Regions from separate parts of the Paramixta manurensis genome, predicted to be linked through region 2. Evidence: predicted binding sites of a transcription regulator. Region 2 holds the regulator's gene; each other region holds the start of a gene.

Region 1 (5,613 bases), 690 kb from region 2:
GATTGGCTGGCAACTGTGTGATGATTTGAGCGGCATTGAGCGTATCTACGCGATGCGTAAAAAGGCGGTCGGCCTGTTGGGGAATGCCAAAGGGCGTGCCAAACCGATTCCGTTTGTTGAGGATACCGCCGTGCCGCCGCACAACCTGGCGGATTATATTGCTGAATTTCGCGCCTTGCTGGATCAACATGGGCTCGACTATGGCATGTTTGGTCATGTTGATGCGGGCGTATTACATGTGCGTCCGGCGCTGGATATGTGCGATCCGCAACAAGAGTTGTTGATGAAGCAGATTTCAGATGAGGTCGTGGCCTTGACGGCGCGTTATGGCGGTCTGTTGTGGGGCGAGCATGGAAAAGGCTTCCGCGCGCAATACAGTCCAGCCTTCTTTGGTGAAACACTGTATAACGAATTACGCCATATTAAAGCCGCGTTCGATCCGGCTAACCGGCTCAATCCCGGAAAAATTTGCGCGCCATATGGGGTTGATGACCCAATGCTGCAAGTGGATGCGGTGAAACGCGGTACTTTTGACCGGCAAATTCCGCTTACCGTGCGCAGCGAGTGGCGTGGCGCCATGGAGTGTAACGGCAATGGCCTGTGCTTCAATTTCGATACGCGCAGCCCAATGTGTCCATCGATGAAGATTACCCGTGATCGTATTCACTCACCGAAAGGCCGCGCGACGCTCACCCGTGAATGGCTACGTCTGCTGGCGGAAAAGGGCGTCGATCCACAACAGTTGGAGCAGCAGTTGCCGGAATCGGGCGTCAGCCTACGCGGTCTGATTGCCCGCACGCGCAACAGTTGGCATGCCAAAAAAGGCGAATACGATTTCTCGCATGAGGTGAAAGAGGCCATGTCCGGTTGCCTCGCCTGTAAAGCCTGTTCAACGCAATGCCCGATAAAAATTGATGTGCCGGGCTTCCGTTCGCGTTTCCTGCAGCTTTATCACACCCGTTATTTGCGTCCGCTGAGCGATCATTTGGTTGCCAGTGTGGAAAGTTATGCGCCGTTGATGGCGCGAGCGCCAAAAACCTTTAATTTCTTCCTAAAACAGCCGTGGCTGCGTGAGCTAAGTAAAAAACATGTCGGCATGGTCGACCTGCCACTGCTCTCCTCACCGACGCTTAAACAGCAGTTAGCGGGGCATCAGGCGACCACGGTTACGCTGGAAAAACTGGAGCTATTCAGTCCGCAACAGCGCGAAAAAACCGTACTGGTGGTACAAGATCCGTTTACCAGCTATTACGAAGCACAGTTAGTGGCCGATTTTGTTCGGCTGATTGAAAAACTGGGCTATCGCCCGGTGGTATTGCCCTTTTCCCCCAACGGCAAAGCGCAGCATATTAAAGGCTTTTTACAACGTTTTGCGCGCACCGCACAGAAAACGGCGGATTTTCTTAGCCGGGTGGCAAAATTGGGGATGCCGCTGGTGGGCGTCGATCCGGCATTAGTGCTGTGCTACCGCGACGAATATCGCCAGACGTTGGGTGAATCGCGCGGTGAGTTTCACGTTGAGCTAGTGCATGAGTGGTTACAAAAGGCGTTGGCAACGCGTGAAGTACAGCCGACCAGTGGCGAAGCCTGGTATCTGTTTGGTCACTGTACCGAAGTGACGGCGCTGCCATCGGCACCGAAGCAGTGGGAAACCATTTTTGCCCGTTTTGGCGCCCGGCTGGAAAACGTCAATGTTGGCTGTTGTGGGATGGCAGGCACTTACGGGCATGAACGTAAGAATCTGGAAAACTCTCTCGGCATTTATGAGCTGTCCTGGCATCCGCAATTACAAAAATTGCCGCGACAGCGCTGTTTGGCGACCGGTTACTCCTGCCGTAGCCAGGTCAAACGGATTGAAGGAAACGGCATGCGCCATCCCTTACAGGCTCTACTGGAGATCATTTGATGGCAATCTGGAAACGACCGGCGTCGCTTGAACAACTCAATCAAGGGAGCCTGGGATGTATGGTGGAACACGTAGGGATTCGTTTTACCGTGCTGCACGATGATGGGCTGGAGGCGACGATGCCGGTCGATAGTCGCACCCGACAACCGTTTGGTCTATTGCACGGTGGCGCATCGGTGGTATTAGCGGAAAGCCTTGGCTCAATGGCGGGCTATTTGTGTACCACCGGGGAGGATTACGTGGTAGGGCTCGAGATTAACGCTAACCACGTTCGCGCCGCGCGTGAAGGTGAAGTCCGCGGCGTTTGCCGGGCGCTGCATTTGGGACGCTCGCACCAAGTCTGGCAAATTGACATTTTCGACCGCGAGAACCGCCTCTGCTGCACCTCACGTCTCACCACCGCTGTGATGTATGCTGACGATAACGCATTTCGGCGGCGTTAAAACATCCAGGCGGCGCGCTTAACAAAATCACTCTGTAGCGCGGTGGCTTTCTCCCAGTCACCGCACAAAGTAAGATGGTGGCAGAGTTGTGTCAGTGAATGTCGCGCCAGTTGCCAAGCCTGCATACGGAAAAGTTTATCCCGCTCGGCGTTCCCCAACTCCTGTAGCAGACGATGATGCAATTTCCCCAACGCGTGTAGATAACTCTGGTCATCACCATTGAGTTGACATAATTCGGCCATATCTAAACAGGTATCATTAAATTTGCGTAATTGTGTCAGTGAACAATCAGGGCGATTTAGCCTGGCCTGGGCCATATAAAAATCAACGGTAATATCGCGTACGGAAAATTTATAGTCATCAATTTTGCCTTGCAGCCAGGCGTTAACCGAAACGTTCATCGTACTACCTATTTTTGTGCTAATGAGAATCATTATCATAGTGTAATTGACGCATTATTCAATCCACTGGCGCGGCAAATTTATCGATTAATGCTGCCTGTCAGTAAAATCGGTATTAACAATCCTCAGGTCTTACTTTCGGCGTAAAATGATTATTATTAGTATTTAGCGTAACGGCATTAAAAATTAGTTATTGATATTAAACACTATTTTATCATGACAAGACGAAAGCCAGAGCAGGCAGCAATCCGCTCATGAGGGTCTATCCTTAGTAAACAGGTACCAAAAAAGCTATTTTAGGCTTATCCCTGCAAAACAAGAGGTTGAAGTGATAATCGTTATCACTAACATAGGGGTATTAGCCTAAAGAGGCTACGCATCGCGAGGTATGAAATTATGCAATCTGCAAATCCTGCATCCTTCTCACCGGATGACTTTGTCTGGAAAGGACTTACGCTTACCGATAGCGCAGCGCAACAGATCATTGCGCTAGCGGCGGACGATCCTCACGTCAAAGGATTAAAACTCGGTGTGAAACAGTCTGGCTGCGCGGGCTTTGGTTATACAATGGAACTGGTAAAAGAACCGGCCAGCGATGACCTACAATTTATCCATAAGGGCGCCACACTGTTTGTTCCGCTACAGGCCATGCCGTTTATCGACGGGACGCAAGTCGACTTTGTGCGTGAAGGCCTGAATCAGATTTTTAAATTTAATAACCCTAAAGCTCAACACGCCTGCGGCTGTGGTGAGAGCTTTGGCGTAGAGTAACCATCGTTATGTCTCGAAACACTGAAGCATCTGATGATGTACAAATCTGGGAAGGCGGCCGTCAGAATTACAAAGAGGGCTTCTTTACCCAACTGCAAACCGATGAGCTGGCCCACGGAATTAATGAAGAAGTGGTGCGGGCAATCTCGGCGAAGCGTAATGAACCTGAATGGATGCTTGAGTTCCGTCTGAAAGCCTATGAAGCGTGGCTGCAAATGGAAGAGCCGCACTGGCTAAAAGCGAATTACAAATCGCTTAACTATCAAGATTACAGCTACTATTCCGCGCCTTCCTGCGGCAATTGTGATGATAGTTGCGCCTCCGAACCCGGCGCCATGCAGGCATCGGGCGGTCAGGCCGCCAGTAGCTACCTGACGCAAGAAGTTGAAAATGCCTTTAACCAGCTTGGCGTGCCGGTACGAGAAGGGAGAGAAGTGGCGGTCGATGCCATTTTTGATTCGGTATCGGTTGCGACCACCTATCGCCATAAATTGGCTGAACAAGGCATTATTTTCTGCTCGTTTGGCGAAGCCATTCAAGACCACCCGGAGTTGGTGAAAAAGTACCTCGGTACCGTGGTGCCGCATAATGATAACTTCTTTGCCGCGCTCAACTCCGCCGTGGCGTCAGATGGTACCTTTGTCTATATCCCGAAAGGGGTACGTTGCCCGATGGAGTTGTCGACCTATTTCCGCATCAATGCGGCGAAGACCGGCCAGTTTGAACGTACCATTCTGGTGGCGGATGAAGATAGCTACGTCAGCTACATCGAAGGGTGTTCAGCGCCAGTGCGTGATAGCTATCAGTTACATGCCGCGGTCGTGGAAGTTATCATCCATAAAAATGCCGAAGTGAAATATTCCACGGTACAGAACTGGTTCCCCGGCGGCGAAAGTGAGGGCGGTATCCTTAACTTTGTTACCAAGCGCGCGTTATGCGAGGGTGAAAACAGCAAAATGTCGTGGACTCAGTCAGAAACCGGTTCGGCAATTACCTGGAAATATCCCAGCGTGATTCTGCGCGGCGACAATTCGATTGGTGAGTTCTTCTCAGTGGCGCTGACCAGCGGCCGCCAGCAGGCGGATACCGGCACCAAAATGATCCACATTGGTAAAAACACCAAGTCGACCATTATCTCGAAAGGGATCTCGGCCGGGAAAAGCCAAAATACCTATCGCGGTTTAGTCAAGATCATGCCAACGGCAACCAATGCCCGCAACTTTACCCAGTGTGATTCAATGCTGATTGGGCCGGATTGCGGCGCGCATACTTTCCCTTATGTGGAAGCGCGCAACAATACTGCGCAGCTAGAACATGAGGCAACCACTTCACGTATTGGTGAAGACCAGTTGTTTTACTGTCTACAACGCGGCATCAGCGAAGATGATGCTATCTCAATGATCGTTAACGGTTTCTGTAAGGATGTATTCTCCGAGCTGCCGCTGGAGTTTGCCGTTGAAGCACAAAAATTATTGGCCATTAGTCTGGAGCACAGCGTCGGCTAAGCCGCGCTGAACAATGCGGAGTTGCCTAACGGCAAGCTGAAGGAAATTTTATGTTAAGTATTAAAGATTTACAGGTAAGCATTGAAGACAAGGCCATCTTGCGCGGGCTGGACCTGGAGGTTAAGCCCGGCGAAGTACACGCTATTATGGGGCCAAACGGCTCCGGCAAAAGTACCTTGTCCGCTACGCTTGCCGGGCGTGAAGAATATGAAGTCACAGGCGGCTCGGTTCATTTTAAAGGTAAAGACTTGCTGGAACTTTCGCCGGAAGACCGGGCGGGAGAAGGCATCTTTATGGCTTTCCAGTATCCGGTAGAGATTCCGGGCGTCAGCAACCAGTTTTTCCTACAGACCGCCGTTAACGCGGTACGCAAATATCGTGAGCAGGAAACACTTGATCGCTTTGATTTTCAGGACTTTATCGAAGAAAAAATCCACCTACTGAAAATGCCGGAAGATTTGCTGACTCGCTCGGTCAACGTTGGCTTCTCCGGTGGCGAAAAGAAACGTAACGATATTCTGCAAATGGCGGCGCTGGAACCGGAATTATGTATCCTTGATGAAACCGACTCCGGTTTGGATATTGAT
Region 2 (5,613 bases):
GTTGTATGACCTGGTAGGCTGGAGCTTGCCGGGCGTGTCGCTAGGCGCTTCGTGGGCATATGGTTGGGGTGCCAAACCCGCCAATAATCCAGGTTATGACCAACATACCCGTTTACGTGAGTCGGCCTGGAACCTGGATTTGCTGTATACGGTGCAGCAAGGCCGCGCTAAAGGCACCCTATTCAAGTTGCACTTTACCCGTTATGACAACCATACCGATATCCCCAGTTGGGGAGGCGGTTACGGCAATATTTTTCAGGACGAAAAGGACGTGAAATTTATGGTCATCGCACCGTTCACGCTGTTTTGATTCACCCGGCGGCCGGAGGGCTGTCTGTAAACCACAACCGGATTAGTGAAATGAAAAAAATATTTCCCCTTGTAATCAGCATGATGTCGCTTTGTGCCTGTGTGCAGAGCGGCCCGGTATCGACCACTGAAACGGTGCCATCAATAGACTATCAGCGTTGTCTGGATGCGGAAAAAATGGGCGGTGGGGATGTGATTGAAACACGCTGCGGCAAACTTCAGCATGAAATAGCACCAACGGATCACGAATAAACAAGGAGTGTCTATGAACAGGTTTACCCCGAGCTTTCTCGCCAGCACGCTGCTGGTGGTAATGGGCAATCACGCCGCGCGAGCGGACCAGCAAGTTGTTGATCAAATCAGTCGCTTCGGCGTGAAATATGCGGTGACGGATAACCACGCCGCGCAGCATGGCGTCGATTGTGCGGCGCTTGGCGCAGATTGGGCTTCCTGTAATCGGGCGACAATTACGCTCACTAATCCGGGGGAGGCGGTAACCAGTAACGATTGGGCTATCTATATGTCCAATGTTCACCAAACGCTTAAAGTCGAAGACGAACGGTTCCGCATGGTACACATTGTCGGGGACTTAACACGTCTCGAACCGACGGATAAATTTACCGGTTTCGCCGCACACGAATCGGTTGAAATCCCAATCGTTAATGAATATTGGCAGCTCTTTATTACCGATATAATGCCGCGCTGGTATGTCACGTCCGGTGAGGCGCAACCGAAAATGATCACCAGTACCGATACTGAAGATTTGACGGCTTTCGTCGCCCCTTTCGGCACGCAGTGGAAACGTACCGTAGAGGATAAAAATGTTCTGATGACAGCAACAAGCCGCTTTGAAAAAAATAGCGACCTCTCTTTACTGACACCGGCATCTTTGCGCGGGCAAATTGTTCCCACGCCAATCCAGGCACAGGTTTTCGCTGAAGATGCCGACCTTTCCGCAGGCATTAAGTTGGATCTATCCGGCTTGCCGGATGCGCAAGCGGAGGCCATCCGGCAACGTTTTCGCCTGTTGGGAATTAAAGAGCAGCCGAATGGCTATCCGATTATCGCTCGAATTAATGCCGGGGCATTAGACAAAGCGGCAAGCGTTTCCGGCGGGTATCGGTTAACTATCGGCAAAGCAAAGGCCGACGTGACAGGGTATGATCGGAGCGGTGTGTTTTATGGTTTGCAGTCTATCCTTTCGCTGCTGCCCGCTAGCGGCGAGGGTAAAATAGCTACGCTTGCGGTAACCGATGCCCCCCGTTTTGCTTATCGCGGCGCGTTTTTAGATGTGGCGAGAAATTTCCATAGCAAAGCGGCGGTGCTGCGTATGCTTGATCAAATGGCTGCGTGGAAAATGAACAAATTCCACTTCCACTTGACCGATGATGAGGGTTGGCGTGTCGAAATCGCTGGGTTACCTGAGTTGACCGGCGTGGGCGCCAGGCGGTGCCATGATCTGAGCGAGCAGCATTGTTTGCTGCCGCAGCTAGGTTCCGGCCCATTTAGCAATAATAACGGTAGCGGTTTTTTTAGCCGTGCCGATTATATTGAAATCGTGAAATATGCCGCGGCGCGTAATATCGAGGTGATTCCGGAAGTGGATATGCCCGCGCACGCGCGTGCGGCGGTGGTTTCAATGGAGGCACGCTATCATCGCCTAATGGAAAAGGGGGACGCCAGTGCAGCGTCGGAATACCGACTGGTCGATCCCACGGATAGTTCCAACACCACCTCGGTGCAATTGTACGATCGCACCAGCTACCTCAATCCTTGTCTCGACTCTTCTCTCCGTTTTACCGATAAAGTCATTAGTGAAATACAGGCGATGCATCTTGCAGCTGGTCAGCCGCTTAAAACCTGGCACTTTGGTGGAGACGAAGCGAAAAATATTCGGCTCGGCGCCGGATATTCCGACCGCGCTAAACCGGTGACGGGAACCGGGCTACGAACGATGGATGAAGAAGATAAGCCATGGGCTAAATCTCTGGCATGTCAAAAATTGATTAGCGAGGGGAAAGTTAGCGATCTGGCGCATCTTCCCAGTTCTTTTGCATTAAAAGTCAGCAAGTTGGTGAAAGCGCACGGTATCGACAGCATGCAGGCCTGGCAGGATGGCCTGAAAGATGCCAAAGATGCAGGCGCTTTTTCTACTGCGCAGGTCAGAGTGAATTTTTGGGACACGCTCTATTGGGGAGGCTTTGACACCGCTAATGATTGGGCAAACAAAGGTTACCAAGTGGTGCTTTCCAACCCGGATTACCTCTATATGGATTTCCCTTCGGAGGTTAACCCGCTAGAGCGCGGTTATTACTGGGGAACGCGTTTTACCGATGAGCGTAAAATGTTCTCCTTCGCACCGAATAATTTGCCGCAAAATGCCGAAACCTCTGTTGATCGCGACGGGAATACGTTTAGTGCAAAATCAGATAAAGCCTGGCTTGGCGCTTATGGTATTTCAGCTCAGTTATGGAGTGAGACGGTGCGCACAGACAGTAATATGGAGTATATGATTTTTCCGCGTCTCTTCACTGCTGCCGAGCGTGGCTGGCATCGGGCATCCTGGGAACAGGATTATCAGGCAGGGAAAGAGTATGTCGGCGGCGAAACGCGTTATGTGGATAGCCAGGCATTACTCACTGACTGGCAGCGTTTTGCCAATCTGTTAGGGCAACGTGAGCTGGCGAAGCTCGATCTTGCCGGCGTGTCTTACCGTCTTCCGGTGCCGGGCGCGCGTATTGTCAACGGCGTTCTCGAAGCGAACCTGGCGCTGCCGGGATTAACGATTGAATACAGCCTGGATGAGGGAAAAAGCTGGCAGCGGTATGACAACGGCTCACGGCCAAATGTGAGCGGGAAAGTTTCAGTTCGCTCCGTCAGCCCGGATGGTAAACGCGTCAGTCGCGTAGAAGCGCTTTAATTAACCACAAAAAAACCGGTGCATCATGGCACCGGTTTTTTATGGCAGAAAACAGATTACTGATCGTGAAGTGTTTCGTCTTCACGGCAATCGCCCAACGCACAATGTCCATAGAGATAAAGACTGTGGTTGGTCAATTTAATGCCATGACGCGTGGCGATCTCACGCTGACGAGATTCGATAGATTCATCACTAAATTCGATGACCTTGCCACAATCCAGGCAAATAAGGTGATCGTGATGATGTTGTTGAGTGAGTTCGAACACGGACTTGCCGCCTTCGAAGTTATGCCGGGTTACGATACCCGCGTCATCAAACTGGTTCAGAACGCGATAAACCGTAGCCAGACCGATCTCTTCGCCCATATCAATCAGGCGCTTATACAAATCTTCCGCACTGACATGATGGCTCTCTGGTTCCTGAAGCACTTCCAGAATCTTCAAGCGAGGAAGCGTGACTTTCAGGCCGGCCTTCTTTAATGCGGTATTGTTGTCAGTCATGCGGATATTGTCCTGTTACTTTGCTAGTCACTATGTGGCTGAAAAGCCCTGAACATCGGTCGACGCTGAATCTAATTGCGTCTCATTATAGAACTGATGAACCGAAATGAAAACAGTAGGGTAAGCGTGAAACCGCTAATGGATGTAAGGAGAAGTATCGCTACGTCCTGAGAAGTTCATGCCTGTATTATGCCGCGTTAACATTTCGCTTAAGCTCATCCTTACCTCTAACAGATGAGAAAGCGGATTGACCGATGGAGATATTCTACAGATCTGAGGCCAAAAGTTACAAATATGTATCTATTATTTCTATAGGAAAAACCACACATTCAATGTGAGCCAGCGCCCACATTGAACGCTTAACGTTACGCTTCGATGATTTCTTTCAAATGAAGCTCGTTAAAAATCTGTTTTACCCACGCGTCAACGCGTTCATTGGTCAATTCAGGCTGACGATCTTCATCAATCGCGAGGCCGAGGAAGTGTTTATCATCCGCCAACCCTTTTGACGCTTCAAAATGGTAACCCTCGGTAGGCCAGTGGCCGACAATTACCGCACCGTTCGGCTCAATAATGTCGCGGATAGTCCCCATCGCGTCACAGAAGTATTCAGCGTAATCCTCCTGATCGCCACAGCCAAACAGCGCGACCAACTTGCCGTTAAAGTCAATTTCTTCAAGCGTTGGGAAGAAATCATCCCAATCACACTGGGCTTCGCCATAATACCAGGTTGGAATACCCAGTAGTAAAATATCAAAGGCTTCAAGATCTTCTTTGCTGCTCTTGGCGATGTCATGCACGTCGGCAACGTCTTTGCCGAGTTGCTTCTGGATCATTTTTGCAATGTTTTCCGTGTTGCCCGTATCGCTGCCAAAGAAAATGCCTACGATTGCCATGAGTTTAATAACCTCTTGAAACTTAAAAATATGGTGATTGCTATTGGTACGCAGTTATCGGCAATAATAGCAGACAGAGCGTGGGCGCGGAACTTGTAAAGCCGCTGCATTTGTCGCTTTGTGCGATTACGCCATCCGGCGGCGGTTATGCGTCGGTAACCTGTAGCTGCGCTAAAATCATCTCTTCAATCAATTCGCTGCGGCTCATATTACGTTGTTCGGCGAGTGAATTTAACGCGTCCACCGCTTCATGATTCATTTTCAGTTCGACACGGCGTAAGCCGCGTACTTTGTCACGCTTTAACTGATTACGCTTATTGATTCGTAGCTGCTCATCACGCGTGAGCGGATTGGTTTTAGGGCGCCCAGGCCGACGTTCATCTGCGAACAAGTCTGGCGTGGTGCGATCCGTTTGTTCTTTTGCCATAGAATAGATAGTGATACTGGCCAGACCGCGCGCCTGTTGTTGCGCGGATTGTGACTAAATGAGCCGGTTTGCTGCCGAAATAAAGGCGGCAAAATTTTAGCGCGCCATCATACCCTGGCAAAAGTCGTTGCGACAAACATTTCACAGTTTCAATAACACTTTGCTATTAAACGGTTAAAAAACGTTGGATGGCGCGCAAAACCGCATCCGGTTTCTCTGCGTGAACCCAGTGACCGGCACCGGCAATAACATGCGCTTTTGCCTGCGGAAACTGGCTTAATAATGCGGAACGGTGGCTATCATCGAGGTAGGGCGAATTGCCGCCGCGGATGAACAGGGCCGGGTGCGGCCAGGCCGGGATCGGTTCCCAACCGGAAAGGCTCGGGTAGTTGTTCCAAAGCGCCGGTACGTTAAAACGCCACTCTCCTTCATGGAAGGACTTCAGTAAAAACTGAATAATCCCTTCTTCTTCTATATGCTCGCGCATTTTCTCTGCCGCCTGACTGCGTGAGGTGATACCCGCCGCCGTTACGGCATTCACGCCCGCAAAGATTGCATCAT
Region 3 (5,613 bases), 2.1 Mb from region 2:
CCGCTACGCTTTATCAACCCACTGCCACCGATGCCTATCGAGATGAGTTGCGCCAGTACTTGCTACGAATCCCCGAAGAGGATGAAGAGCAGCAACTGGAAGCATTGCGTCAGTTTAAGCAGGCGCAGCAGCTCCGCATTGCCGCTGCGGATATTGCGGAAACCCTGCCGGTCATGAAAGTGAGCGATCACTTAACCTGGCTGGCGGAAGCCATTATTGAATCGGTGGTACAACAAGCCTGGCATATGATGGTGCAGCGCTATGGCGCGCCGTCGCACCTGACGAAAGAGGGCGAGCGCGGCTTTGCGGTGGTGGGGTACGGAAAGTTAGGCGGATGGGAACTGGGGTACAGTTCTGATCTTGATCTGGTCTTTTTGCATGATTGCCCGGTAGAAGCCGTGACGGATGGCGAGCGCAGTATTGATGGTCGCCAGTTCTACTTACGGCTTGCCCAGCGGGTGATGCATCTCTTTAGTACGCGCACCACATCCGGCATTTTGTATGAGGTTGATGCCCGTCTGCGGCCTTCCGGCGCGGCGGGGATGCTAGTCAGCACCTTCGAGGCGTTCGAGGAGTATCAACGTGATGAGGCCTGGACATGGGAACATCAGGCGCTAGTACGCGCACGCATCGTGTTCGGTGAGTCGGCGTTAAGCCAACGTTTTGATGATATCCGCCGCCGTATTCTGTGCGTGCCGCGCGAGGTGAATACTTTGCGAACCGAGGTGCGAGAGATGCGTGAGAAAATGCGTGCGCATTTAAGCAATAAACATAAAGGGCGCTGGGATATTAAGGCCGATCAGGGCGGGATTACGGATATTGAGTTTATTACGCAATATCTCGTCCTACGCTATGCCGCGCAAACGCCTAAACTTACCCGTTGGTCAGATAACGTGCGCATCCTCGAACTGTTAGCCAGTTACGATAAGCTGCCTGAAGATGAGGCGAAAATGCTCACGGCGGCCTACGTTACGTTACGCGATGAGTTACATCACCTGGCGTTGCAAGCGTTGCCGGGGCATGTTGATGAGCAAGCTTTCGCGGCAGAGCGCGCGTGTGTTAATCAAAGTTGGCAACGTTGGCTGGGTGAGTAGGCCAGCGTTGGCAGGCGCGGGAGCAGTAGAGTTTTGCGCAATTATGCTATTATCCCGCGCACTATTTTTTACCGTAGTCTGGAGTGTCTGGAATGAAAGTAACGCTGCCCGATTTTAACCGTGCAGGGGTGCTGGTAGTCGGTGATGTGATGTTAGATCGCTACTGGTACGGCCCAACCAGCCGTATTTCACCCGAGGCGCCGGTGCCGGTGGTTAAAGTGGATACCATTGAAGAGCGTCCTGGCGGCGCCGCCAACGTGGCAATGAATATCGCCGCGCTGGGTGCCGCATCACGTCTGGTGGGGCTGACCGGTGCGGATGATGCCGCCGTTGCACTGGGCACCACGCTGAGCGGCGTCAACGTACAGTGTGATTTCGTTGCCGTACCGACTCATCCAACCATTACCAAGTTGCGTATTTTGTCGCGCAATCAGCAGTTGATCCGTCTTGATTTTGAAGAAGGGTTTGAAGGCGTTGATCCTGGCCCGTTGCATCAGCGCATTGCTGCTGCGTTGCCGCAGGCTGGTGCGCTGGTGCTGTCTGATTACGCTAAAGGCGCGTTAGCCAGCGTACAGACGATGATTGCGCTGGCGCGGGAAGCGAAGGTGCCGGTGTTGGTCGATCCGAAGGGGACCGATTTCGAGCGCTATCGCGGCGCGACCTTGTTAACGCCTAATTTGTCCGAGTTTGAAGCGGTAGTCGGGAAATGTCAGGATGACGCACAGTTAGTTGAACGCGGCATGAAACTGATTACGGACTTTGCGTTTTCCGCCCTGTTGGTGACCCGTTCCGAAAATGGGATGACACTGTTGCAACCGGGCAAAGCCCCTTTACATTTGCCGACGCAAGCGCAAGAAGTGTATGACGTGACCGGTGCCGGTGATACGGTGATTGGCGTACTGGCGGCGGCGCTGGCGGCGGGGGATTCACTGGAAGAAGCCTGCTTCCTCGCCAACGCGGCGGCTGGTGTCGTGGTGGGTAAATTAGGAACCTCGACGGTGACGACGGTCGAACTGGAGAATGCGATTCATGCCCGTCCGGAGAGCGGTTTCGGCGTGATGGATGAAGCACAGTTAAAAGAAGCGGTTGAGCAAGCGCGCCAACGTGGCGAAAAAGTAGTGATGACCAACGGCTGTTTTGACATTTTGCACGCCGGGCATGTTTCTTATCTCGCCAACGCTCGCAAACTCGGCGACCGCCTTATTGTGGCGGTCAATAGCGATGCTTCCACTAAACGGCTCAAAGGAGAAAGTCGCCCGGTCAACTCATTGATTAATCGCATGATTGTTTTGGGCGCGTTAGAGTCAGTGGATTGGGTGGTGCCATTTGAGGAAGATACGCCGCAGCGTTTGATTGCCAGCGTTTTGCCTGATTTGCTGGTGAAAGGCGGCGATTACAAGCCGGAAGAGATTGCCGGTAGCACAGAGGTGTGGGCCAACGGTGGTGAGGTGCGGGTGCTGAACTTTGAAGATGGTATTTCCACCACCAATATCATTAAAACCATACGCGGCGACCGGGGTTAAGGCGTTCGGCCCGCCTGATTTCGTACCGGCCACAGGGAGGTTTTTCGCCTCCCTCATCCGACGGTTAATTAACCGGCGTTATTGCGGATCTTCGGTCTGCATGATGGCCTGCTCTGTTGGCTGCCTGGCGCTGCTTCCGGAGCCACTTTCCAGCGCGGCGAGGCGTTGTTCTAATGCCGCCAGCTTTTCCCGGGTACGAAGCAGCACTTGGGTTTGTACATCAAATTCTTCACGATTTACCAAATCCATCCGTGTTAATTGAGCTTGCAACACCTGACGGATCTTCTTCTCAACATCATCCCCAAATTCACGAATGCCTTTCGGCATTGACTCATGAACCTGACGGGCGAGTTGTTCAATTTTTTTTGGGTCAATCATGGCGTTTTCCTGATCGTAACGGGTAAAGGTTAAGTGTAATGCCAGAAAGCAAAAGGATAAACCTGAAAACCGTATCGAAGTAAAATGCATAACAATTTGCTGGTATTGTTCGTTGCCCCGGCATTTTTTTGGCGCTATAGTTAATTCGCTTATTCTCAGGGCGGGGCGAAATTCCCCACCGGCGGTAAATCAGCATATGCTGAAAGCCCGCGAGCGCTTCAGGTCCATTGGGCCAGAAGGTCAGCAGATCTGGTGAGATTCCAGAGCCGACGGTTAAAGTCCGGATGGGAGAGAGTAACGGTTCTTGCCGGGTTTTATACCCAACAGGTTTTCGGTTCGGCAGGTAAATAGCCCGCTGTTCGTGAACGTGATGTGTATTTTGCTCGCCATGCGTTATCTTTTTGTCACTGCATGACACTCCTCAAGATCGCCCTGATTCTGGTAACCCATACATTTTTATAAGGTTTATTTACCATGAATCAGACGCTACTTTCTGAATTTGGCACGCCTGAACAGCGTGTAGAACGTGCTCTCGCTGCGCTGCGCGCAGGCGCAGGCGTAATGGTGTTGGACAGCGAGGATCGTGAGAACGAAGGTGATATGATTTTCGCGGCAGAAACCATGACCGTTGAACAAATGGCACTGACCATTCGTCATGGTAGCGGTATTGTCTGCCTGTGCATTACCGAAGAACGTCGCCAACAACTGGATCTGCCAATGATGGTGGAGAATAATACCAGCTCATTCGGCACCGGCTTCACGGTAACCATTGAAGCGGCGCAAGGGGTCACCACGGGTGTTTCTGCCCAGGATCGTATCACTACCATTCGCACTGCCATTGCTGATGACGCTAAACCGACCGATTTAAGCCGTCCAGGCCACGTGTTTCCCCTGCGGGCGCGTGAAGGCGGCGTGTTGACGCGTGGCGGCCACACGGAAGCGACCATTGATTTGGTGAGTCTGGCGGGCTTTAAACCCTACGGCGTACTGTGTGAGCTAACGAATGATGACGGCACGATGGCGCACGCGCCAGAAGCCGTGGAGTTTGCTAAGCAACACGCTATGCCGGTCGTCACTATTGAAGATTTGGTGGCGTATCGCCGTCACCGCGAAACGCGCCAGGCGAGTTAATCGCTCGTATGCAACGAGCCGAGATCATCGGCTCGTTGGTTCCACTCTCTGCGTAATACCGCCACTTCCTGTTCAAATTTATTGATAATCTTCATCATGCTTATCCGAGTTCATCACCTGCGAAATCAGCGTAAGGTAATCCTTAGATAATACATTTCTGACTGGGGATTAATCATGAACCATACTCGTATGCCAGCGCTGTTTCTCGGTCACGGCAGCCCGATGAATGTACTGGAAGAAAACCACTTTACCGCCGCCTGGCGTAGCCTTGGCGAGCAATTACCGCGCCCGAAAGCGATTTTGGCGGTTTCCGCGCATTGGTACACGCGCGGCACTGCGGTAACGGCAATGGAAAACCCGCGTACTATTCATGATTTCGGCGGCTTCCCGCAGGCGTTGTTTGATACCCATTATCGCGCCCCCGGCTCGCCTGAATTAGCGCGTCAGGTGGCGGAATTGCTGGCTCCGTTACCGGTTCATCTCGACGAAGAGTGGGGGTTGGATCACGGTTCCTGGGGCGTGCTGATAAAAATGTACCCGGAGGCCGATATTCCGGTAGTGCAACTCAGCGTGGACGGCACGAAACCTCCTGCCTGGCATTTTGAATTGGGGCGCAAACTGGCCGCGCTACGTGAACAGGGCGTGATGATTGTCGCCAGCGGTAACGTGGTACATAACTTACGGATGATGCGTCGTCAGGAGAATGCTGAACCGTATCCGTGGGCAATTTCGTTCAGTCAGTTTGTTCGAGATAATTTGGATTGGCAGGGGCCGACAGAGCAGCATCCGCTGGTCAACTTTATGGATCATGAAGGCGCTGCGCTCTCCAACCCAACGCCGGAACACTTTCTGCCGCTATTGTATGTGCTAGGCGCACGCGCTAAAGATGAACCGGTTTCCGTGCCGGTGGATGGCGATACATTAGGGGCCATCAGTATGCTTTCGGTCCAGGTAGGGTAGACCCAGACCGCAGTGTCTATGGGCCGCCGTTGCTGGCGGCCTGTTTTATTTCTCGTCGAGCAACTGCAGCAACGCATCGGTGGTGACTCTTTCCCCAAGGCGCGGGAAGATTTTTTCAATGCTGTGCTGATGAGAGACCAATTCAAGGTCAGTCATCGCATCGGTCACCAGCACAACATGGTAGCCAAGCTCATGAGCGTGACGGGCGGTGGACTCGACGCCAATACTGGTCGCGATCCCGGTGATGATAACTTGAGTGACGCCGCGACGGCGAAGATACAGATCGAGCGAGGTGCCGTGAAAAGATCCCCACTGCAGCTTGGTGACTTTGTGATCGTCAGGATGTTCTCCCAGTTCCGGGATTAACTCAGCCCAATCCGCAGGCGGAGTGAAGTCGTGAGCCATCTCAACGCGTCCCGGCGCGCCGCTAGTGACATTAACCAGCACAACCGGTAAACCCCGGGCGCGAAAAGCCTGCGCTAACTTCGCATTGTTATCAATGATCGATTCGGTGGGGTGTGCCAAGG

Evidence for each region. The regulator Fur, encoded in region 2, represses iron uptake genes when iron is present. The targets are predictions, from matches to a motif close to ATAATAATGAGAACNACTATCAA.
Region 1: the regulator Fur is predicted to act here: its motif matches at 3,079-3,101, upstream of sufA (Fe-S cluster assembly scaffold SufA).
Region 3: the regulator Fur is predicted to act here: its motif matches at 4,208-4,230, upstream of ygiD (4,5-DOPA-extradiol-dioxygenase).

Annotation. Positions count from the first base shown of each region.
Region 1 covers NZ_CP054212.1:2,179,413-2,185,025, forward strand. Annotated here, with positions in the region: gene ydiJ (D-2-hydroxyglutarate dehydrogenase YdiJ) at 1-1,906, shown strand, start outside; gene PMPD1_RS10590 (hotdog fold thioesterase) at 1,906-2,349, shown strand; gene PMPD1_RS10595 (hypothetical protein) at 2,346-2,750, opposite strand; gene sufA (Fe-S cluster assembly scaffold SufA) at 3,147-3,521, shown strand; gene sufB (Fe-S cluster assembly protein SufB) at 3,530-5,026, shown strand; gene sufC (Fe-S cluster assembly ATPase SufC) at 5,077-5,613, shown strand, end outside.
Region 2 covers NZ_CP054212.1:1,489,375-1,494,987, forward strand. Annotated here, with positions in the region: gene chiP (chitoporin ChiP) at 1-310, shown strand, start outside; gene chiQ (ChiQ/YbfN family lipoprotein) at 361-561, shown strand; gene PMPD1_RS07280 (beta-N-acetylhexosaminidase) at 575-3,229, shown strand; gene fur (ferric iron uptake transcriptional regulator) at 3,286-3,729, opposite strand; gene fldA (flavodoxin FldA) at 4,095-4,625, opposite strand; gene ybfE (LexA regulated protein) at 4,771-5,052, opposite strand; gene ybfF (esterase) at 5,219-5,613, opposite strand, start outside.
Region 3 covers NZ_CP054212.1:3,988,636-3,994,248, reverse strand. Annotated here, with positions in the region: gene glnE (bifunctional [glutamate--ammonia ligase]-adenylyl-L-tyrosine phosphorylase/[glutamate--ammonia-ligase] adenylyltransferase) at 1-1,094, shown strand, start outside; gene hldE (bifunctional D-glycero-beta-D-manno-heptose-7-phosphate kinase/D-glycero-beta-D-manno-heptose 1-phosphate adenylyltransferase HldE) at 1,187-2,617, shown strand; gene ubiK (ubiquinone biosynthesis accessory factor UbiK) at 2,696-2,995, opposite strand; FMN riboswitch at 3,143-3,295, shown strand; gene ribB (3,4-dihydroxy-2-butanone-4-phosphate synthase) at 3,470-4,126, shown strand; gene ygiD (4,5-DOPA-extradiol-dioxygenase) at 4,301-5,086, shown strand; gene PMPD1_RS19235 (isochorismatase family protein) at 5,132-5,613, opposite strand, start outside.